3 regions of the Vibrio sp. R10-SG3-ISO3 genome follow, and region 1 is predicted to be linked to each of the others. Evidence: riboswitches for the same ligand, from Rfam matches in the RefSeq annotation. Region 1 holds a riboswitch; each other region holds the start of a gene.
What was found. A riboswitch is a leader RNA that binds a small molecule or an ion and turns the genes downstream of it on or off. The one in region 1 is predicted to bind thiamine pyrophosphate.

Region 2: it holds a riboswitch for thiamine pyrophosphate, as region 1 does, so the genes downstream of both, thiC (phosphomethylpyrimidine synthase ThiC) here and thiB (thiamine ABC transporter substrate binding subunit) in region 1, are expected to answer to the same signal.
Region 3: it holds a riboswitch for thiamine pyrophosphate, as region 1 does, so the genes downstream of both, thiD (bifunctional hydroxymethylpyrimidine kinase/phosphomethylpyrimidine kinase) here and thiB (thiamine ABC transporter substrate binding subunit) in region 1, are expected to answer to the same signal.

The regions. Positions count from the first base shown of each region.
Region 1 covers NZ_JCBDHE010000059.1:106,450-114,040, reverse strand. Annotated here, with positions in the region: gene AC6R1A_RS17955 (DUF2799 domain-containing protein) at 1-331, shown strand, start outside; gene ppa (inorganic diphosphatase) at 420-947, opposite strand; gene fbp (class 1 fructose-bisphosphatase) at 1,138-2,151, opposite strand; gene mpl (UDP-N-acetylmuramate:L-alanyl-gamma-D-glutamyl-meso-diaminopimelate ligase) at 2,479-3,831, shown strand; gene AC6R1A_RS17935 (flavin prenyltransferase UbiX) at 3,847-4,470, shown strand; TPP riboswitch at 4,534-4,647, shown strand; gene thiB (thiamine ABC transporter substrate binding subunit) at 4,724-5,701, shown strand; gene thiP (thiamine/thiamine pyrophosphate ABC transporter permease ThiP) at 5,750-7,336, shown strand; gene thiQ (thiamine ABC transporter ATP-binding protein) at 7,320-7,591, shown strand, end outside.
Region 2 covers NZ_JCBDHE010000011.1:843-8,433, reverse strand. Annotated here, with positions in the region: gene AC6R1A_RS01875 (thiazole synthase) at 1-525, opposite strand, end outside; gene thiS (sulfur carrier protein ThiS) at 528-737, opposite strand; gene AC6R1A_RS01865 (HesA/MoeB/ThiF family protein) at 740-1,504, opposite strand; gene AC6R1A_RS01860 (thiamine phosphate synthase) at 1,507-2,769, opposite strand; gene thiC (phosphomethylpyrimidine synthase ThiC) at 2,780-4,723, opposite strand; TPP riboswitch at 4,885-4,983, opposite strand; gene crcB (fluoride efflux transporter CrcB) at 5,066-5,449, opposite strand; gene AC6R1A_RS01845 (multicopper oxidase domain-containing protein) at 5,559-6,941, opposite strand; tRNA gene AC6R1A_RS01840 (tRNA-Trp) at 7,093-7,169, opposite strand; tRNA gene AC6R1A_RS01835 (tRNA-Asp) at 7,212-7,288, opposite strand; rRNA gene rrf (5S ribosomal RNA) at 7,345-7,460, opposite strand.
Region 3 covers NZ_JCBDHE010000034.1:92,084-99,674, reverse strand. Annotated here, with positions in the region: gene AC6R1A_RS08500 (PhoX family protein) at 1-770, shown strand, start outside; gene AC6R1A_RS08495 (hypothetical protein) at 1,165-1,317, shown strand; gene AC6R1A_RS08490 (LysR family transcriptional regulator) at 1,427-2,314, opposite strand; TPP riboswitch at 2,471-2,628, shown strand; gene thiD (bifunctional hydroxymethylpyrimidine kinase/phosphomethylpyrimidine kinase) at 2,720-3,556, shown strand; gene AC6R1A_RS08480 (PstS family phosphate ABC transporter substrate-binding protein) at 3,590-4,540, opposite strand; gene AC6R1A_RS08475 (putative bifunctional diguanylate cyclase/phosphodiesterase) at 4,761-6,767, shown strand; gene AC6R1A_RS08470 (phosphatase PAP2 family protein) at 6,908-7,591, shown strand, end outside.

The sequences.
Region 1 (7,591 bases):
GTTACTCACAGGCTGTACCACTGTCACTACGCCAACGTCTAACGTCGATCAAGATTGGTATCAGTTCGGTGTTGATCGCGGTGAAAACGGCTTACTGAACTTGTCGCAATCTAAGTTAGCCAAAGCGGATCAAGCTGGCCATTTGAACGACGACCGTTATGCCGCCTATTTGGCCGGATATGAGCAAGGTCGCGGCCAATATTGTCAGCAAAACGCCTACATGCTTGGTGTGAGGGGCAAACCCTATTATGGGGTGTGCGACCGTCTTGACCCCTTCTTCCAGCAAGACTATGTATCAGGGCGTAATTCCACGGCAGGTTCGGGTTTTTAATGGTTGAATACCGATAAAGAAAACGGCCAGAGTGTCACTGCTCTGGCCGTTTTCTGTTATTTAATGAGTCACGGTGGTTGGGTGAGGATTACTTACTCGCGCGCTCAAACGACTCCAGAATCTCTTGGCGCGCGGCAGCGACGTCTTCCCAGCCCTCCACTTTGACCCATTTGCCGCTTTCGAGCTCTTTGTAGCGCTCAAAAAAGTGGGTAATTTGCGCTTTGAGCAGATCAGGAATATCACCGACATCTTGGATGTGCTCGTACTCTTTGGAGATTTTACTGTGCGGCACGGCGAGCACTTTGGCATCTTCACCTGATTCATCGGTCATTTTCAATACACCGACAGGGCGACAGCGAATCACACTACCTGGCATCAAGGGATAAGGGGTCGGCACTAGGACATCAACCGGGTCACCATCTAAAGAGAGTGTGTGATTCACATAGCCATAGTTACATGGATAGAACATAGGCGCGGACATAAAGCGGTCCACAAATACCGCGCCAGAATCTTTGTCGACCTCGTACTTGATCGGATCGGCATTGGCCGGAATTTCGATGACGACATAAATGTCATCCGGGAGTGATTTCCCTGCAGGGACGTGATTAAGACTCATGGGCAAGCTTCCTTGTTATTGGTCGATATGTAGGCAAATACCTTACCGCTAAACTTGGTTTTTTGTAAATGACGGACGATGAGAGCTTGGTCAAGAAAACACCGATTGTGAAGCGCAGCGACTGGGGAAGCGATGGAAGTTCATAAAAAACAAGGCGCTCAGTGAGCGCCTTGAAGAGAATAGCTGAGCCTTATTGGTCTTTGTATTCTGCGAGGAAAGATTCGACTTTCTTGACCATGTTTTTTGAGCCAACAAAGAAAGGCACACGTTGGTGCAGCTCTGTGGGTTCAATATCCATGATGCGTTTCTCACCGTCTGAGGCAATACCGCCCGCCTGCTCAATAATGAACGCCATTGGGTTGCACTCATAAAGAAGACGCAGTTTGCCGTTCGGGTGGCTTTGCGTGCTTGGGTACAGGTAAATGCCTCCTTTCAGTAGGTTACGGTGGAAGTCCGACACCAAAGAGCCAATGTAGCGAGACGTGTACGGGCGACCGTCATTCGGTTCGTTTTCTTGGCAGAATTTGATGTACTTTTTCACGCCCATTGGGAAACGGAAGTAGTTACCTTCGTTAATTGAGTAGATCCGGCCATCTTCTGGCACCATCATATTCTCATGAGACAAGCAGAACGTACCGATCGATGGATCGTAGGTAAAGCCATTGACGCCATTGCCTGTGGTGTAGACAAGCATGGTTGATGAACCGTAAATCACATAACCGGCCGCGACTTGCTTGTTGCCTGGTTGAAGGAAGTCTTCTTCTGTCGGTGGGGTACCGATAGGAGAGACGCGGCGATAGATAGAGAAAATCGTTCCGACAGAGACGTTAACATCGATGTTAGAGGAGCCATCGAGTGGATCCATCAATACCACGTATTTGGCGTTTTTGTTCAGTTCTTTATTGAACGCGACCGCCTCATCTTCTTCTTCACTTGCTACGCCACACACTTGATCACGTGCTTCAAGTGCTGCTTTGAACTTCTCGTTCGCGTAAACATCCAGTTTTTGTTGGGCTTCGCCCTGAATGTTCTCACTACCAACGGCACCGGTGATATCACCAAGGCCCGCCGCGTTAATTTCGCGGTTGACGATTTTAGCCGCAAGGCGAATCGACGACAGTAGGGATGATAGATCACCGCTAGCGTGGGGGAAGTCCGTCTGTTTTTCAACAATGAACTCGCCAAGGGTGCGCATTCCAGACATGTTTATTCCTTAAAATCGCATAAGTTTGGGGGGAGTTGGGCAACCTCTTGCCATTTTATTGTTGGGGCGCAAGAGGGACGAAGCTATGCGTGAGCTTTTGTTTTTGCCTTGAGCAATTGTAAAACCATGATCTTATTATTGGTAACGAACTAACTGTCTAACCTCTCAATTTTTTTGGTAATTATTCAAATATTTTCACGGTTTTTCATCTTGAACAAACTTTGCTCGATTGTGCCAAGATTTCACATCCGAAGGACAAAGAGGTTCGCTTTTCAAGCCATTATCGCCATAATGAGCACTTCAAATTAGCCTTTTCAGGATCACTCTATGCATATTCATATCTTGGGAATTTGTGGCACCTTTATGGGAGGAGCGGCAATTTTAGCGCGTCAATTGGGGCACAAAGTCACCGGCAGTGACGCCAATGTGTACCCGCCCATGAGCACGCTACTTGAATCGCAAGGTATTGAAATTATAGAAGGGTTTGATCCTGCGCAGTTAAATCCGGCGCCCGATTTGGTGGTGATCGGTAATGCGATGAGCCGTGGTAACCCGTGTGTCGAGCATGTACTGGATAGCAACCTGCGTTACACCTCCGGCCCACAGTGGCTGCAAGAGTTTCTGCTGCATGACCGATGGGTACTGGCGGTCGCGGGAACGCACGGCAAAACCACCACATCCAGTATGCTCGCTTGGATTCTGGAAGATTGTGGTTATGAACCCGGTTTTCTCGTGGGCGGCGTGCTTGGCAACTTTGGTTTGTCGGCAAGGTTGGGCAACAGCCCGTTTTTCATAGTTGAAGCTGATGAATACGACAGCGCTTTTTTCGATAAGCGTTCTAAGTTCGTTCATTACCATCCACGTACCTTGGTCATGAATAACCTTGAGTTCGATCATGCAGACATCTTCGATGATCTTGAGGCGATTAAGCGCCAATTTCACCATCTAGTGAGAACCGTACCGGGCAATGGTCGGATGTTTACTCCTCAATCAGACCTGGCGCTGCAAGACGTTATTGCCCGTGGCTGCTGGAGCGAACAAGAGTACACAGGGTGCGATTCTGGCTGGCAAGCGCAAAAACAGGCCCAAGATGGCAGTGTCTTTGATGTCTTATTGGCGGGAGAAATAGTGGGTCGAGTGACGTGGGATTTAGTCGGCGATCACAACGTCAGCAATGCGTTGATGGCCATCGCGGCGGCACGTCATGTGGGGGTCACTCCGGATCACGCTTGTGAGGCGTTAGGGCGCTTTATTAATACCAAACGCCGCTTGGAGTTAAAAGGGCAGGTCAATGACATCACTGTGTATGACGACTTTGCTCATCATCCAACGGCGATTGAACTGACATTGGGCGGCTTACGTAACAAGGTGGGTCAATCCCGAATCCTTGCGGTGTTGGAGCCGCGCAGTGCAACCATGAAACGCGGGGTGCACAAAGAAACGCTTGCGGCCTCATTGCAGGCGGCCGATGAAGTGTTCCTCTTTCAGCCTGAGTCAATTACTTGGTCTGTGAGTGAGATTGCCGAGCAGTGCGCGCAACCCGCTTATGTCTCTGACGACATCGACGACTTGGTGCGCAGCATCGCTCGGCATGCTTGCCCCGGCGATCAGATTCTGGTGATGAGCAACGGCGGGTTTGGCGGAATTCACGACAAACTGTTAGCGCAATTAGCCCAATAATAAGAGATACGCACAATGGCTGAAAAATCCATCACCCTCGCTTTTACCGGAGCCTCAGGCGCGCCTTATGGGCTGCGTCTGTTGCAGTGCTTGTTGGCCGCGGACTATCAGGTTTACCTGCTGGTTTCATCGGCGGCGCGAGTGGTGTTGGCCACCGAGCACGGATTAAAACTGCCTGCCAACCCAGACAGCGCCAAGCAAGCCTTGGTCGCCCATCTCAGCTGCGACCCGGCTAAATTAGTGGTGTGCGGCAAAGAGGACTGGTTCTCGCCCGTGGCCTCTGGCTCAGCGGCGCCCAAGCAGATGGTGGTTTGCCCTTGTTCGGCGGGCAGTGTGGCAGCGATTGCTCATGGTATGTCCGATAATTTGATTGAACGCGCCGCCGATGTGGTGATGAAAGAGCGTGGTCAATTGCTGCTGGTGGTTCGAGAAACGCCTTTCTCAACCTTACACCTTGAGAACATGCACAAGCTCTCGCAGATGGGCGTCACTATTATGCCGGCCGCGCCCGGTTTTTATCACCAACCTAAATCGATAGACGATCTTATTGATTTTATGGTCGCGCGCATTTTGGATCACCTCGGCATCGAGCAATCCTTGGTGGCGCGCTGGGGCTATGATCAACGTAAAGATTCGTGATTGCGTCTTGGTGGGCCGTCACGCAAGTATGGCTATTGTAGGGCAGACCTATTACAATCAAGCCGAACCTCATCGGGGAGCTATTCATTCACTGAATGACGCTGAGATCGAGCTTTGCTCGGGACCCGTAGACCTGAACCAGATAATGCTGGCGTAGGAATTGAGCGAGGACATCAGACGTCTGTTTGTCCCTCAGACCTGCGTGGCTCAACAAGGAGAGCGAGCAGTGAAATCCACTTTTATCCCTTCATTTATGCCACTTTGTGCCGCCGCGGCACTGACGTCTTTTTCTGCAACCGCAGCCGATACGTTAACCGTTTATACCTATGACTCTTTCGCTGCCGATTGGGGCCCAGGCCCAGTGGTAAAAAAAGCGTTTGAAGCACAGTGCGACTGTACGTTGAATTTTGTAGCTTTGGATGATGGCGTCTCTATCCTCAATCGCTTGAGACTGGAAGGCGACAATAGCAAAGCCGACATTGTGTTGGGGTTAGACAACAACTTGATGGCAGAAGCGCAGCAAACCGGTTTGTTGGCTGAGCATAGCGTCGATACGTCATCCGTCACCTTGCCAGGCGGCTGGTCCAATACGACCTTTGTGCCGTACGACTACGGTTACTTCGCGTTTGTCTACAACAAAGAGACCTTGGCTGAGCCACCGACTAGCCTCAAAGCACTGGTGGAATCAAATGACGACTTAACAGTCATCTACCAAGACCCGCGTACCTCAACCCCGGGTCAAGGTTTGATGCTGTGGATGAAATCTGTCTATGGCGACGAAGCGCCGCAGGCGTGGAAAGCGTTGGCGAAAAAGACAGTGACGGTCACGAAAGGGTGGTCTGAAGCGTACTCGATGTTCTTAAAAGGCGAGTCTGATATGGTGCTCTCTTACACCACGTCACCTGCGTACCATCTGATTGCCGAAAATGAGGCTAAGTTCGCTGCAGCGAATTTCGCGGAAGGTCATTACACTCAAGTAGAAGTGGTGGCCAAAGTCAAAACGAGCGCCAACAGCGACTTGGCGGATGCCTTTATGCAGTTTATCCTCAGCGATGACTTTCAGTCGGCCATGCCAACAGGGAACTGGATGTACCCTGTCACTGACGTTGCGTTGCCAGAAGGGTATCAAAGCCTGACGAAGCCTAGCCAAGCCTTGAGTTTTAGCGCTGAAGAGGTGGCTACCCACCGCAAAGCGTGGATTCGTGAATGGCAAAACGCGTTGACCTTCTAAGGTTAGGCGTTCGTGCAATCTGTCCCTAAATTAGGCGTATGGGTCGCGATGTTGATCGCGGCCTTTGTCGTTTCTGCGCTGCTGGCCTTGCTCAATCAAGCGCCTTCCCTCGATCTGCGTGTCATTTGGCAAGACCCTTATTACCGCCACGTTACCCAATTTAGCTTCTATCAATCTTTCCTCTCAACGCTGCTCAGTGTCGGCTTGGCGATCCCCGTCGCCCATGCTTTGTCGCGGCGGCAGTTTATCGGGAAAGCCTTGGTACTTAAGCTGTTTGCGACCACTTTGGTGCTGCCTGTCTTGGTGGGGGTGTTTGGCTTGCTGGCGATTTATGGGCGCAGTGGTTGGTTGGCGACACAGCTTGCGCAGTGGGATCTTTCGCTACCATTTAATATTTACGGTTTGCACGGCATTTTGCTCGCGCACCTCTTTTTTAATCTTCCTTATGCGGCGCGTTTGCTGCTGCAATCACTAGAGTCGATTCCGGCGGAGCAACACAAACTGTGCGCCCACTTAGGCATGGGGCATTGGCAAAAGTTTAAGTGGGTCGAATGGCCGCGGATGAGGCAGCAATTAGCGCCCGTTTGCGGGTTGGTGTTTATGCTCTGCTTTACCAGCTTTGCCACTGTGATGGCATTGGGCGGCGGGCCCAAATCGACCACCATTGAGCTCGCGATTTACCAAGCGATCAAGTTTGATTTTGATTTGCAAGCGGGCGCGTTACTGGCAATTTGGCAAATGCTGCTATGTGGCTTAATGGCACTATCGATTCAACGTTTCGCTCGACCTATTGCTATTTCGATGGGCAGCGACGCACCAACTGCGTTGGTGGTGAAAGACAGTCTATTCTCTAAGTGCTGGGATGGCGCTTGGATAGGTTTTAGCTTGCTGTTAGTGTTGCCGCCTCTTGGGATGGTGCTGACCAGTGGCATGAATTCTCAGGCGTTGGGTGTGCTGAGCGATGGCCGATTTTGGTCCGCGCTCGGCGCGTCACTGAAAGTGGCGAGCATGGCGAGCGTTATCGCTGTCAGTGCGGGCACGGCGATTTTATTGTCGAGCCGAAGACTGCGCCTCAATCAACGTGAGAAAGACGCGGATAAGATAGAGCTGCTAGGGACCATCATTCTGGTGACCCCAGGATTAGTGATCTCGACCGGGCTCTTTTTGCTGCTCCGTTCGTGGACGGATGCGCTCAGCTACGCCTTGGTCGTTGTTGTTACGGTCAACGCGTTAATGGGGCTGCCTTATGTGATCAAAACCTTGGCTCAGCCGATGTTGCAACTCGAGCAGCAGTATCAGTACCTTTGTGCAACCCTTGGAATCCGCGGTTGGCGCCGTTTACGAGTGGTGGAATGGCGCGCATTAAAACGGCCGCTGGCGCACGCGTTTGCCATCAGCTTTATGTTTTCTATGGGCGATCTCAGTGCCATCGCGCTGTTTGGCAGCCAGGAGTTTCGTACGCTGCCGCTCTACCTGTTCCAACTGCTCGGCAGTTACCAAATGGACGCGGCGGCAGTCGTATCGGTCACTTTACTGCTTTTGAGTGTGGGCTGTTTTGCGCTGATGGAGCGCCTGTTTCGCCCTCGCTCTGCTTCTACCCCCACCAATAGGAGTCACTATGCTCACTCTCAGTGACCTGCATTACGATTATCATGCCGAGTCATTTCAGTTTGATCTGCACGTTGAGGCAGGGCAAATCGTCGCGCTTATGGGACCCAGTGGCGCAGGGAAGTCGACCTTGCTCGCCTTGATGGCGGGTTTTATTGAACCATTAAGCGGTGAAATTTTAGCGCAAGGGCAAACACTCAACGGGCTGGCGCCTTATCAGCGCCCGTTTGCGATGTTGTTTCAAGAGCACAACTTGTTTGCTCACCTTACCGTGTCGGAAAA
Region 2 (7,591 bases), on a different contig from region 1:
GATGATCTCCAAAAAGTCTTGCGACGCCAGCCCTTTGTTCGAGCCTATGGGAGCACCTAGAGGCATCACTGCTGCGCAGCCCACCTCTTCTAAACGCTTACACAACACTGGGTCTGCGTGGCAATACGGCAAAACAATAAAGCCATCTTTGACCAACTGCTGTGCCGCTTTGAGGGTTTCAATTGGGTCAGGCATCAGGTATTTGGGATCAGGATGAATCTCGAGTTTAAGCCACTGTGTGCCCAAGGCTTCACGTGCTAAGTGTGCGGCGAAAATGGCGTCTTGTGCAGTTTTTGCTCCAGAGGTATTCGGTAATAGATTCACGCCAGCGGCAATCAACGGCGCTAAGATATCATCTTGCTTATCATGGATATCGACGCGCTTGAGCGCCATAGTCGCCAGTTGCGATCCCGACGCCTCAATAGCGCGCGCCATGGTAGTACTGTTCGAAAACTTACCCGTGCCGGTAAACAGACGCGAGTCAAACACTTTGCCCGCGATAGTAAGCGGTGTTATTGGCGCCATGATCAGCCTCCTGCAATGGCTTGAAATAGTGCGATGGCATCGCCTTGATGGACGATATGTCTGCCCCACTCGCTGCGCGGAACGACACAGTTATTGATGGCAAACACACACCCCACCTCCACGAGCGATAACTCAGCAATGAGCGCCGTTAATGTTGTCCCTGCTTGAGTCGTATGTGTTTCACCATTGACGGTGATAGTGATGGGTTCCATGTTCATTCCTTAACGATGTTTGACTGACACACATGACAAGTGGCATCCACTGAGATAGTTAACGTCTGCCAGCGCATCGTGAGTCCATCAAATAGGTGTAATGTCGATGGGCTAAGTTGTGGCTCATCAAGGACTAACCATTGAATCGCCGCCAGCGCTTGGTAATTACCTAACGTCCCTACCACCGGACCTACCACGCCAAGTTCACTGCATTTTTGACCAGAAGGAAGTGAATCGAACGGGTATAGGCAGTGGTAGCATGGACTATCTTGCTGATAGTCAAACAACGCGAACTGCCCTTGCCACCCAATGGCCGAGGCCGAGATCAAAGGTGTCCGGTTTTTGAAGCAGAGCCGATTGATTTGCTGGCGCGTTTCAAGGTTGTCTGTGCAATCAAGCACGATGTCGGCAAGCATGATCTCAAGCGCAAGCTGGGTATCATCGAGCCGCTGCTCAATCGCACGAAGGCGGATCAAAGGGTTGAGGTTCTCTAATTGACTCTTAGCCGCCAACGCTTTGCTCTGCCCTTGGTCATCGTTTCGATAGATGACTTGGCGCTGAAGATTGCTTAGCTCGACACTGTCATCATCCACCAACACCAATTTGCCCACACCAGCGGACGCTAAATAAAGGCTTGCCGCCGACCCGAGGCCACCACAACCAATCAGCAACACATGAGCATTCGCCAACTTAGCTTGTCCTTGTTCGCCCCATTGCGGCAACGACACTTGTCTTTGGTAACGTAAGAACGCCTCGTCAGACAGCATAGTCATCCCTGCTCTCCTACTTGCTTGTTTGCCTTCATCAACTCAGTAAAAGCCGCAATGACCGGTTTTGGGTCGTCGGCGAGCGTAATCGCGCGCACGACAGCCAGGCTTGAGACGCCGCACTGCCACACCATCGCAGCGTTACCTTGGTCGATACCGCCAATCGCAACCGTAGGAAAGCCCGTACCTTGCGAGCGAGGAATTGAATCAATCAACTGTTGATAAAGCTTCAAGCGCACCAAACCTTGCGGCTTTGAAGGCATAACTTTGGTCGTAGTTGGGAAGATATGCCCGAGTGCGATGTAGCTTGGCGCAATCTGCACAATACGCAGCAGTTCGTAATAGCCGTGTGTCGAGAGCCCTAAAGCGATACCTGCCTGTGACAATGCCTGCAAGTTCGACGCTTCAATATCTTCTTGGCCAAGGTGAACACCGAATGCACCGTGCTTTATCGCCAACTGCCAATGATCGTTGATAAACACGTGTGCTTGATATTGCTGACCCAATGCAATTGCACGAATTACCTGCGCTTCCAAATCGGCTTGCTGTGGATCTTTGATGCGCAGCTGTATAGTTTTAATGCCTAGAGGCAGCAATCGTTCAATCCAACGGACATCGTCGACCACCGGATAGAGACCCAACACCTCTTTCGCCATAGAGGGAAAAGAGATCGCGCGGCCTTCAGTTTTCCAACCGACACGAATGCCGAGAGTTTCGTCTTCCAGGACAGGCGTAGGAAATTGCTCAAAACAACATGGCCATTGAGATGTTTCACGTGAAACATGCCCCATCGCACGTGCGAGCGTCAGTGCATCTTCAACGGGAAAATCGAGCGCCCGCAAGGTGATAAACCATGCGAAGTGCTGTGTAGGATCAAGCGCCATTTGGTGGACATTAAGCGCACGCACTTCAGCATGAGCACGCGTGCTGTGTTGCCAAATATCGAGCACGCGCCCTTCGCACCTTGCGCCAATAACGATCGCATGCGGGGCATAGTCCGCCAGCGAGACATCACCCTCTGCAACTGAGTACACCAGTTGATGGATGTTTTGTTCGCTGTCGTCACTGAGAGAGGAAGACTCAGAGACTTGCGTATCCCGAGCAATCCAAACAGAAGAAGACGCACCGCGCAGTTCAACCGTCGACTCAGCCCCTTCAATCAACTGAATCTCTCGTGTGGCAAACCCTTGCTCGCCGGCTAATGCCAAGCATTGCGCGATATCATCGCGCAATGTGGGCTCTGAGTGAGGAATCACAATTTTCATCGTCGCGTTCCTACGACTCTGCACTTTCAGGCTGCGCGGCAGGATGATACAACTCAGAACCCGATTGACGGAACTCCTCTGACTTTTGGCGCATCCCTTCAAGTGGATCATCGAGCATTTTAACGGAGATGGCTTGGTCGGCTTCGACTTGTTGCGTGTCTTTAGCGTACTCGCGCACTTCCTGAGAAATTTTCATCGAACAGAATTTTGGTCCACACATTGAACAAAAGTGAGCCACTTTGCCCGACTCTTGCGGCAAAGTTTCATCGTGGAAAGCTCGCGCTGTATCAGGGTCCAGCGACAAGTTGAACTGATCCTCCCAGCGGAACTCAAAGCGAGCTTTTGAGAGCGCATTGTCACGAACCTGAGCACCAGGGTGGCCTTTAGCCAAATCCGCCGCATGCGCCGCGAGTTTATAAGTAATCAAGCCCGTCTTAACGTCTTCTTTATTGGGTAGACCCAAGTGCTCTTTCGGCGTCACATAGCAGAGCATCGCACAGCCGTACCAGCCGATCATCGCAGCGCCAATGCCAGAGGTAATATGATCGTACCCAGGGGCAATATCGGTCGTCAGAGGACCCAAAGTGTAGAATGGCGCTTCGTGGCAGTGCTCTAGCTGCTCATCCATATTGGCTTTGATCATGTGCATAGGTACATGCCCAGGGCCTTCAATGATCACCTGCACGTCATACTCCCACGCGATCTTAGTCAGTTCACCCAACGTGCGTAGCTCAGCAAACTGCGCTTCATCATTGGCATCGGCCACCGAACCTGGACGCAAGCCATCACCGAGCGAAAGCGCGACATCGTACTTGGCACAAATTTCACAAATTTCGCGGAAGTGGGTGTAAAGGAAGCTTTCTTGATGGTGAGCGAGACACCACTTAGCGATGATCGAGCCGCCGCGAGAGACAATACCCGTGACACGTTTGGCCGTCATCGGCACATAACGCAACAGCAAACCGGCATGAATCGTGAAGTAATCGACGCCCTGCTCAGCTTGCTCAATCAAGGTGTCTCGCATCACTTCCCAGTTGAGGTTTTCTGCAATGCCATTCACTTTTTCAAGCGCTTGGTACATAGGCACGGTGCCGATCGGAACTGGGCTGTTACGTAGAATCCACTCTCGAGTCTCGTGAATATTGCGTCCGGTCGACAAATCCATCACCGTATCGCCGCCCCAACGTGTTGCCCAAACCAATTTCTCAACTTCTTCCTCAATGGAAGAGGTCACAGAAGAGTTACCAATATTGGCGTTCACCTTGACCAAGAAATTGCGACCAATAATCATTGGCTCCGCTTCCGGGTGGTTGATGTTGGATGGAATGATGGCACGGCCCGCGGCCACTTCTTGGCGGACAAACTCAGCACTGATGTCCTTTGGCAAGTGGGCCCCAAAGCTTTGACCTGGATGCTGTTGGTTCAACACCTCATCGCGATAACGAGCACGCCCCATGTTTTCACGCAGAGCGATGTATTCCATTTCCGGTGTAATCACACCTTGACGCGCGTAGTGGAGCTGAGTAACACACTGACCGCTTTTCGCACGGCGAATGCGAGGTAAGTTACCATAACGCAGCTCGTCTAGCGTATCGTCTTCCAAGCGCTGTTTGGTGTATACCGAACTGACCTCATCGAGCAGCTCCGTATCACCGCGCTCTTCAATCCACTGATCACGTAGCTTAGGCAGGCCCTGGTAGAGGTCAATCGTATGGTCAGGATCGGTATAAGGACCAGAAGTGTCGTAAACGCGAATCGGCTCATTGGGCTCAAAGATCGGCGCGTCTTTAGTACCGCCAATCAAGCTGTCAGCGAGGGAGATTTCTCGCATAGGAACACGAATATCAGGTCGTGAACCTTCTACATAAACCTTGCGTGAATTAGGGTACGCCTGTACCGAGAGGGTATCAATAAACTGTTTGGCTTCCAGTCTCGCTTGTTTGCGATTCGACATAGCATTTTTCCTTGCTCTTTATTGCTCGTAGGAGCATGAGTGTTAGAGATAAAAATGCTTGGCGGAAAGATGCGACAAGAGGGCGATCTGACGCGGGTACCTATCTGTAGATAGATCGCATGACGCTCAGATCAGAGAGAACGAATCCTAGATTAGGAGGGTCGATATCTTCTCTTGTTCCCTTCGCAGGTATTAACCTGATCAGGTTCAACGGATCCCGAATAAACGGTCTCAGCCTTATGGCACTCCGACAAGTGAACCGAGTATATAAAAACGGCTTGGATAAACCAAGCCGACCTGTGTAAATTTTGTCTAGTGAGGCTCAAAGCACCTCTAAGCAAGCTAGCTTTTGATCAGCAGTTGAAAGCCCACCCAAGCGGCAGAGATGCTTAATACCACATTGAGTAAGACATTGAGTCCCATCTTGAAAAAGGCGCCCTGCTGCATGAGTAAAACGTTGTCCATCGAAAACGTAGAGAACGTTGTCAAAGCACCAAGAAAACCGAGCCCGATGATCTGTCTCCATGGTTCAGTCGCAAGGTTGCCATTTTCAAACGCGGCGATCAGTAAGCCCATCGCCAGTGAGCCGACTACGTTAACAGTTAGCGTACCGTATGGAAAACCTCGCCCCAGTAATGTCGCACACAGCTCAGACACTAAATAACGAGAGCACGCACCAACGGCGCCACCCATGGCAATAAACCCTAAAATTGCAAACTGACCCATAACCCCTCCAAATTTATGGCGTTAGTGTAGCGCCAAACAGACAAAAAAACAGACTTCAGATCAATGTAATGACGCTAAACACTCTGTTAGATTTAAAAAGTTACAGGAGTCACTTTACTTCGATATAGCCCATCAAACCGGTTTTCATGTGCTCTATGACATGACAGTGATACATCCACCGACCGGGGTTGTCCGCGACGAAAGCCGCTTTGGCACGACCATTCTTGCCCAGTAGTACCGTATCCGTATGGAACGGCTCTAGGAGCGGCTTACCGTCCATTTCGAGCACGGTAAAGGTATGGCCATGAAGATGAATAGGATGATGGTACTGAGTGACATTTTTAAGATCGAAGATGTAGGTTTTGCCTAGCTCCAACTGCGCCAGCGGCGCAGGAATCGAATGACGACTCATCCCCTGCCACGCCACCTTGTTGGTCAACCAAAAGGTTGGACTCGCCTTGCCATCTTTGCCTACGGGCGTTACCGCACCTTGCCACTCAAACACAAAGTCAATCTCTTCAGCGTTGGGTAGATCGAGCGCGGGCACAGGGTTAAGAGGAAAACTTGGCAGCGCTTGACCCTGTGGCAAATCAGACGCGACGACATCAAATTCACACAGAGGAAAAGGGAAACGCCCCTTCATTTGACGAACAAACACTTTGTTGCCAGCAGATGGCGCAATCAGACCAAGATCCACCCTCATACCCGGTCCAATTTTATGCTGAGAGAGCTCAATTGGCGTGGTGACCGGGTTACCATCAATAGCCAGTATCCAAGCCTCTGCCCCTTCAATCGCAATTGGATAGGTAATGGTATTGTCGACATTAGCAATGCGTAAGCGAGTGGTCGCGTGCGCTTTAAGCGTATATACAGGCTCATGAACGCCATTCACACTGCTCCACTCCCCTGGCGTGCCCATCCGAGCACTTAAACGTGGGATCATTCTCTCCTTCCACTGCCCTTGACTGTCGATGTGCCAATGCTTGAGCATTAACGCATGCTCTTCATCAAAAACCACGGGGTCGCGCTCTTCAACAATAATCAGTCCAACGAGTCCTCGCCCTAACTGTTCAACGCTGTTCATGTGTGGGTGATACCAAAACGTGCCTGCGTCAGGCGGAGTGAATCGATACTCAAACGTCTCTCCCGGCATGATAGGCGCTTGACTGAGAAAAGGAACGCCGTCCATCTCGATCGGTATTCGCAAGCCGTGCCAATGTATGGTGGTAGGCTCTGACAGTTTGTTCGTGAAACGAATCACGACCTCTTCCCCCTGACGACAATAGAGTGTCGGCGCAGGGATCGCACCATTAAACCCCAGTACGTCGGTTTGATACCCAGGGACGAGTTCGGCCCGGCTAGGCTCAGCAGTGAGCTCGTAAACATAGCCTTCTCGAGTCCGAGTTTGCCGAGTCACCGAACACGCAGGAATCATTGAGAGAGCAGACAAAGCAAGTGAAGATTGAAGAAATTGGCGACGACTCAAAGCCATAACGGTAAACACCTAAAACAGACAAGACGTATAATGTAGCAAAATACTGCGAATGATTCTCAGTGCAATGAGCGATTTGTGGTTTTGTCGCGTGCAAGATTAAAAAACGGAGACAAAAAAGGCTCTAGTCTTTCGACTAGAGCCTTAGATATGGCAGGGGTGGAGAGATTCGAACTCCCAACACGCGGATTTGGAATCCGCTGCTCTGCCAATTGGAGCTACACCCCTAAAATTAGATTCAAAAAAACCTCGATAAACGAGGTTTATAAGTGGCGGAGTGGACGGGACTCGAACCCGCGACCCCCGGCGTGACAGGCCGGTATTCTAACCAACTGAACTACCACTCCGCAGTGGTCTATTTAAAGTCTTATCTCAATAGTGCTTTAAACAGATAATGTTCAAAGCCTGGCGATGTCCTACTCTCACATGGGGAAACCCCACACTACCATCGGCGCTAATTCGTTTCACTTCTGAGTTCGGCATGGAATCAGGTGGGTCCAAATCGCTATGGTCGCCAAGCAAATTTTGTTTAAGTTCCTAGAAGCTAGTGCCTAGTTCCTAGAACTTAATAATTCGGAAAGCTGTTAATTAAAGTCTCTAGTGCCTAGATGCGAGTTCCTAGACATACCTTCTAGGAACTAGGAACTATT
Region 3 (7,591 bases), on a different contig from region 1:
TCGAGATGGACGACAACGAGTTGAAAGGCAAGGGGCAGTGGATTGAACTGACTTATGGCAAAAATGGTCTGACTAAAGAGAACGGTTTTAACGATCAAGCCGAGGTGATGATTTTTGCACGTCGCGCTGCGACTCAAGTTGGCGCGACTACGATGGATCGCCCAGAGTGGGTGGCGGTGCACCCAGACAACCAACACGTGTTCTGTACCCTCACCAATAACAAAAACCGCGGCGTAAAAGAGGGCCAACCTGTCGGTGGTCCTAACCCTCGCGCTGAGAACCACTACGGACAAATTGTTCGCTGGGTACCGACCTCGGGCGATCACACCCAAGCAGAGTTTGATTGGGATTTGTACCTGATTGCTGGCAACCCAACGGTGCACAAAGATTCGCTCTACGCGGGTAGTGACAACATCAACGCCGACAACATGTTTAATAGCCCGGATGGTATCGGCTTTGATAAAGCCGGTCGTTTGTGGATTCAAACGGACGGAAACTACTCAAATCAGGGCGATTTTGCAGGTCAAGGGAACAACCAAATGTTGTGCGGCGATCCTAATACTGGTGAAGTGCGACGTTTCTTGACAGGGCCAATTGCTTGTGAGATCACGGGGCTGACCTTCTCCGCCGACTACAAAACCATGTTTGTGGGTGTTCAGCATCCGGGCGAGAAAGGTGCGCCTTCTCACTACCCTGGTGGTGGTGACAGCAAGCCTCGCTCCACCATCGTTGCCATTACCCGTGAAGATGGCGGCGTTATTGGCGCTTAAGCTGTCTCACTGTTTGCATCAACAATCATTCGCATCAAGATGGGCGCCACGAGCGCCCATTTTTTATTGCCGATATCCACATTGGCATATTTATGCGATCGCTCGCATAAAAAACGTCAAGGTTTCGTGTGTTCACCGCAAAGAGTGTTGCGCTTCACAATCGCAATCCCTATATTGAAAGAGTACTCAGCATAACCTTAAGGTGTTCTAATCCGAATAAACTCCAGATAACAATACGACATTGAGCGATTGACCCGGCGAATCTACCCCATTTCTATTGGCGCAGACGCCCCAACGTAAAAAGAATAAAGTCTATCTGAGCGCCTTCTGATGAGAGAAGTGGCACCTTTAGGTTATTAAGTACGGTGATGATAACTGAGGAGGAGGTTAGGCTATGGTATCACTACTTTGGGTAGCATTAGGTTGTGTGGTCTTCTTATGTTGTTGGAGTGCTCAGCATGGTCTCCCTATGCTGGGGCTTAAACTGGATGAGTCCGATCTACTGATTATTTCTGAACTCGCTGGCGAAGACGTCTTAGAGGCATGACCTCAAATAACGACGATAATGAGCGTTGAAGCAGCAGCAAAAATGGAGCCTTGGGCTCCATTTTGCGTTTCAAGCCTATCGAAAATTTTGGCTATGGCAGTGCGTTGGGTTATAGCGAGATCACGTCCGTCAACTTATCCACCACCGTATGAAAACGGGCTGGCCACGCTCTTTGTTTTTTGCTCACCAAATACAGGGTCTCGACGACGGCTTTCTTTGGCTGATGCACAGCAAGTTGATCGCGCAAAGTGAAAGAGCTGAATGCGCTGTGTGGCAGCACCGTAAAACCGAGCCCTTTGGCAACTGGCAGAAGAATTTGGCTGAGTTGGTTGATGTAGCCCGAGGTGCGCAGGGCGCGAATATCAATCCCCGCCAGCGCTTTGTCGCCACACTGCGAAAAGTAGAGCGAGAGATAGTGCTCCGCGTCGGGGTGGCGAATTAAACCGATCTCAAGGAGAAGTTCAGGGGTAATAGGCTCGTCGACGTTTGCCGGCACAATCAAACACATGGTTTCTTGACCTATCTCTTGCGCTTCGATTCTCGGGTCGAGCGGGATGTGAGTGACAAGGCCCAAATCGGCGCGCCCCTCAGCCAAATCGTCGATGATCTTACGGTTGGGGGCGACTTCCAGCTTGACGACCAGTTGTGCAAATTCACACTGTAAATCGAGCAGATGCGGGTAGATAAGCTGCGCCAACGCGCCAGAGCAAGAGACCGACACCTCACCGCGATGCGCGTCGTCCTGAGATAACGAAGCAATCAGGTCTGTTTCTTGTTTGGCGCGCTGCTTTGCGTACTGATAGACCTGTCTGCCTTGTTCCGTTACTTCAAAGCTCTTGTTGTGACGCGCAATCAGTGGGTAGCCGCAAGCCTGTTCGAGCTTTTTGATGTGCTGGCTGACACCGGGCTGAGTCATGAACAGCTTTTCTGCGGTATGAGTAAAGTGGCCGGTCTCGACCAAGGTTTGAAACGTTTTGAGCCAGAGTGGATTGAGCATAACCGTCAAATCAATAACGAAAATTTATAAAATTAAGAGTAAACGATAATGTTCTGTGTGCCAAACGTCGCGTTCGTATCGCCCACTCCTCGATTCACTCGGGTTATTTAAGTGATCTGAATAGGTTGCATCTGCGCTATCACAGGGTTAAGGTTGGCGACATAGTCGGGGAGCGTTCCTTCTGCTCGAGTCATAACGATAGCTTGATTAACGAGCCTGTCGTAGAAGCATAGAAGGAGGGCTGAGATCGCATCGCGAGACCCGTTGAACCTGATTCAGTTAGCACTGACGTAGGGAACTATTCATAACGCGGTGTCGTGGGGTCGCCACAATCTCGCCCGTTATGTGTTGTGCTTGGCCAACGCGCTCTGCACACAGTTCCTGGCGCGTGCGTGAGGAACACCGATGAACCAAACCGCATTTTATGACCCTCAAACTCCGATTGTCCTAACCATCGCTGGCTCCGACAGTGGCGGCGGCGCGGGCATCCAAGCCGACATCAAAGCGATCAGTGCAACAGGCAGTTACGCCTGCTCCGTTATTACGGCAATTACCGCGCAAAATACCTGTGGCGTTCACGCCATTCATCCTATCCCTATCGACCATGTTCAAGCGCAGCTCGATGCGGTATTGAGCGATCTCAATGTCGTGGCGGTGAAGGTTGGCATGTTGGCTGACGCTGAAATCATCCGTGTCGTGGCACAAAGTTTGTCGGCGTATCAGCCCAAGTTTCTAGTGGTGGACCCGGTAATGGTGGCCACCAGTGGTGACAGCTTACTGCACGCCAGTGCGGTGGGTGCGCTCAAGAAAGACCTGCTACCGCTTGCCGATATGATCACACCAAACTTACCCGAGGCGGCGGCGCTGACTGGGCGAGCAACGCCGACATCGGAAGAAGAGATGGGATCGATGATTGACGCCCTGCGCGCCTTGGGCGCCAAAACAGTGCTTCTTAAGGGCGGGCATTTAGAGGGCGAAAGCAGCAACGATTTGCTGATTGAAAGGAGTGGCAGTGAATTGATTCGCGCTAAGCGAGTCGCCACTCATAATACTCATGGTACGGGCTGTACGTTGTCATCGGCCATTGCGTCCTATCTTGCCCAAGGGTATCGGCTGCACAAAGCGGTCCATTTGGCTAAGCAATACATCTCACAAGCCATTGCGCATGCCGACGAACTCTCTGTTGGTCAAGGACATGGGCCTGTGCACCACTTTTTCTCTGGCCACCAAAATGTGCGTTAATCGCGATGGTGTGCAGTCACAACATAAGGGCCCTTATTTGGGCATCGAGACCGAGCCAGAGCGGCTAGAGTTGAGAATAAAACGCGCCGCGTCATAGCGATCGTTGGAGAGAGGAATGTAGCCAGAATGGGAGACGACTTTGTTGATGTTGTCTCTGTCGATATAACTATCGACAAAGCGTTTCAATGATGGCCGTTTCTCTAGCGCCTGTTTGTTCACGTAAATAAACAGAGGGCGGGAAAGTGCGGTATATCGCCCCATAATTACGTTCTCGACACTGGGTTTGACGGCGTTGGCGCCTGAGGGAGAGATGGCGATCGCTTTCAACTTGTCTTGATTTTGCAAATAGTAGGCAAAGCCGATAAACGCCATGGCGTTGGGATCGGCGGCCACTTCGGCGACTAAGGCTTCATCGTCTTCATTTGCGGTGTAGTCTTGTCGACTCGCTTTGCCATCCAGCACCACCTCAACAAAATAGTCATAAGTGCCTGAGTCTGATCCAGGGCCGTGCAGGACGATGGGGCGATCAGGGAAGTGCGGATTGACTTGCTGCCAGTGAGTTATCGTGCGTTCAGCGGTGCTTTCCCAGAGTGTTTTCAGTTCATCAAGAGAGAGCGCATCGATCCACTGATTTTCTTTGTTCACCACCACGGTTATTGCATCGAGTGCGACAGGGAGCTCAATATAGTCGATGTGGTTGATCTCACACAGCGCTCGCTCTTTCTCTTTAATCGGGCGAGAGGCGTTAGAAATATCCGTGCGGCCTCGGCAAAACTTACGAAATCCGCCACCTGTGCCAGTGATGCCCACCACCACTTGGGTGTTGTGCCGCTCGGCACGCATAAAGTGATCGGCGACGGCTTGGGTAATCGGGTAAACGGTACTCGACCCTTCAATTTTGATCAGATCTTTCCCGTGTGCCGTGGTACTCATCAGCGCTAGGCATACAGAAGCAAGAACAGTCGAACGCAATCGAAAAGTCATGGTTGAGCACAAAGGAAGAATCAACATACCGCGACTATACGAGCTAGCACTTTTGAGCTCAATATCTTCACGTGAACTGTCACTAAAGATTCATCAATCACTCATTAATAATAACTACGCTGAATATTTTCATGGGGATGTAACATTTCTTCACTAGGCTGACTCGCCTATGTTTTTATTCCTGCCCGCAAAATACGTGGGTAAACGTTCGTGTGATGCTATGAAGCGCAAATTCATTTTTACTTCCATTCTCGCCTTGTTGGTGATCACGTTTACGTCGGCGCTGGTGACCCAAGCGACCCACCTGTTAGTGAAAAAGTCCCCGCTTGCGGAAGCGGCCGCTGAAATTAAAGTCAACGGCACGCTGGCCTATCTTTGGTTTGATGAGATCATGTCGGGCGATACCGCTCAGTCGATTCAGGAAGTGTGGTACTACTTAGAAATCGCTGATTGGCATGTGGTCGCGCTGCTTGAAGGCGGCGAGAGCATCATGGGCAATTATGAGCCAGTCACGGACACCGAATTACGTGAGCGTCTGGTTGAGCTTCGCAAAACGCTGGCGCAATTTCGCCTTCATGTGGAATCCACCTACCAAAAAATTCAGGCGCAGCGAGCGGATGCGTTTTTAAGCGCCGGACGCGACGAGCAATTTTTGGAGTTTGCCAGCCAAGCGGATGAGATCCAGCGCGTGATCAAAGCCAGTTATGAATCTGGGATTTCCAATTACACGCAAACCAGCATCACCCTGATTATTGCGGTGATTGTGATTGCTGCCTACTCGATACGATTGCAGCACCGCTATGAGAAAAACCGCGATCAATTGCTCCACTCTCTCACGCAAGCCAAAGCCGCAATAGAGGAGAAAAATGAGCAACTGCACAACCGAGCTTACTTCGACCCTTTAACTGGGTTGCCAAACCGAGCACTGTTTTTAGACCGACTAGGCCAATCCATCCTCAACGCGGACCGCTCGAAAAAGCCGTTTGCTTTACTGTTCATCGATTTAGATCATTTTAAAGACGTCAACGATCTCTATGGGCATGAGATGGGCGACCGCTTGCTTGAGCAAGTCGCAAAGCGGATTGAGAGCAGCATTCGCATCACCGACTTGTCGGCGCGCTTCAGTGGCGATGAGTTTGTGGTGGTGCTGAGTCACTTAAACAGCGTCAATAGCGCAATCAGTGTTGCCAACCGTATCGCCTCGAAGTTGATAGATACCTTGCAGCAGCCGTTTCATATAGAGGGTGTGGCGGTGAATGTGTCCGCCAGTATTGGTATTTCGCTCTATCCGGAAGACAGTGCGACGCAAGATAGCCTGCTACGCTACGCGGACAACGCCATGTATCACGCCAAAGCGATGGGCAAAAACAATTTTCAGTTTTACTCCAAAGAGCTCAACCGCATTGCGATGTCGCAAAAAGAGACCGAGAGCGATCTCAATAAAGCGATTGAGCGTGATGAATTCGAGCTGCACTTTCTGCCCAAGTGGCAGTTGAACGATGAGAAAGTGGTCGGCGTTGAAGCCTTAGTGCGTTGGAACCATCCCACCAAAGGGCGGTTGTACCCCAATGATTTTATTCCCGTAGCCGAATCCACCGGTTTGATTCGCCTGCTTGATTTGTTGGTGATGCGAAAAGCGCTGCAAGCCAAGAGAAAGTGGTTAGATGACGGCGTCGAAACTGGGGTGGTGGGGGTGAATATTTCCGCGAAGAGCTTAAAGCATCCGGGCTTTTTTGACAGTTTGAAAAAGGTCATTGTTCAGTCCGGCGTTCCGACACGTTACTTAGAGGTGGAAATCACCGAGACCGTGATGATTGAGAATACCGAACTCGCGCAGGTAATTTTCAAAGAGTTGCAGCAACTGGGTGTGCGCGTGGCATTGGACGATTTCGGTACCGGATTTTCATCACTCTCTTACTTGAAAGATTTTGAGTTTCAAACGCTCAAAATCGATCGCAGTTTTGTTATCGATTATGCCAATAATGCCACCTCGTCGGTATTACTGAAAAACATTATCTCGCTTGGCAACGAGCTTGGTGTTTCTGTGGTTGCTGAGGGCGTTGAAACCGCTGCCCATCAGCGGGATCTACTCAAAATGGGCTGCGCGATCGGCCAAGGTTTCTATCTCACTAAACCGGTTAATGCAGAGGCGCTAGCCAAATTGCTTGCTCCAGAAGCGTACCTCAGAGAGCGTGGAAACGTGGTGCCTATGACCCGATGGTCTTAGTTATATTCTTGTCCTTATCAGCTGTTGAACACCGATAATTTGGCATGATGCGAACTTGCAGCGAATTGACACGCGGTTGATAAAATCATTAACGCCACACGCCTAAGATCATCTCTCGAGAGTTGAGGTGAGAGGCGAGTGTGAAACATAGAGTTAGTGAGAAGCAAAAAGGGTTAGGGCTGCTGATGGTGCTGTCGGGTGCCATTGCGCTGATGAGCCTGATGTTTAGCTCAGTGGATCTGCTGAGTGACGTCTCAGACCCCATCGGGCAAGGGATGACATGGTTGACTTACTCCGCGGGATCGCAAGGCTTTCTCGTTACTCTCGCTTTGCTGGTGGCTCTGGCTCTTTGGGTCATTCGTTCGGCTTCTTCTCGTTATTCTTTTTCTCATCGTTCTCTTTTGACCACGGATTACTCAAGCGTTCCACCTCGTCCAAGCGTTTCACCTCGTCGTCAGCTTGGTGTGTTGCTGATAGGAAAAGCGGCGCAACTGGCGCTGGTGCTGGTGTTTGCCTTTTTTGCCAAAAGTGGCTTGAAGCTCGCGACAGAAAGCCCGCGTCCTTACACGGAACTGTTAAGTCATCAGCTGTTGATTCCCCAGCCCGCGCACTTTTATAAGCTCGATGCCGAGCAAAAAGATCAGGTGATTGATGCCCTGGATACTCGGGTGAGTGATTGGCGTACGCGCCATTGGCATGGCGAGAAAGATTACTCTTTTCCTTCCGGCCATACGTTGTTTGTCGCGGTATGCGTGGCCTTTTTTGGCGGCCTGTTTGCTGAGCGTAAGCACTATGGCCTGGCTGCCGGTGTGTTGATTTGGGCG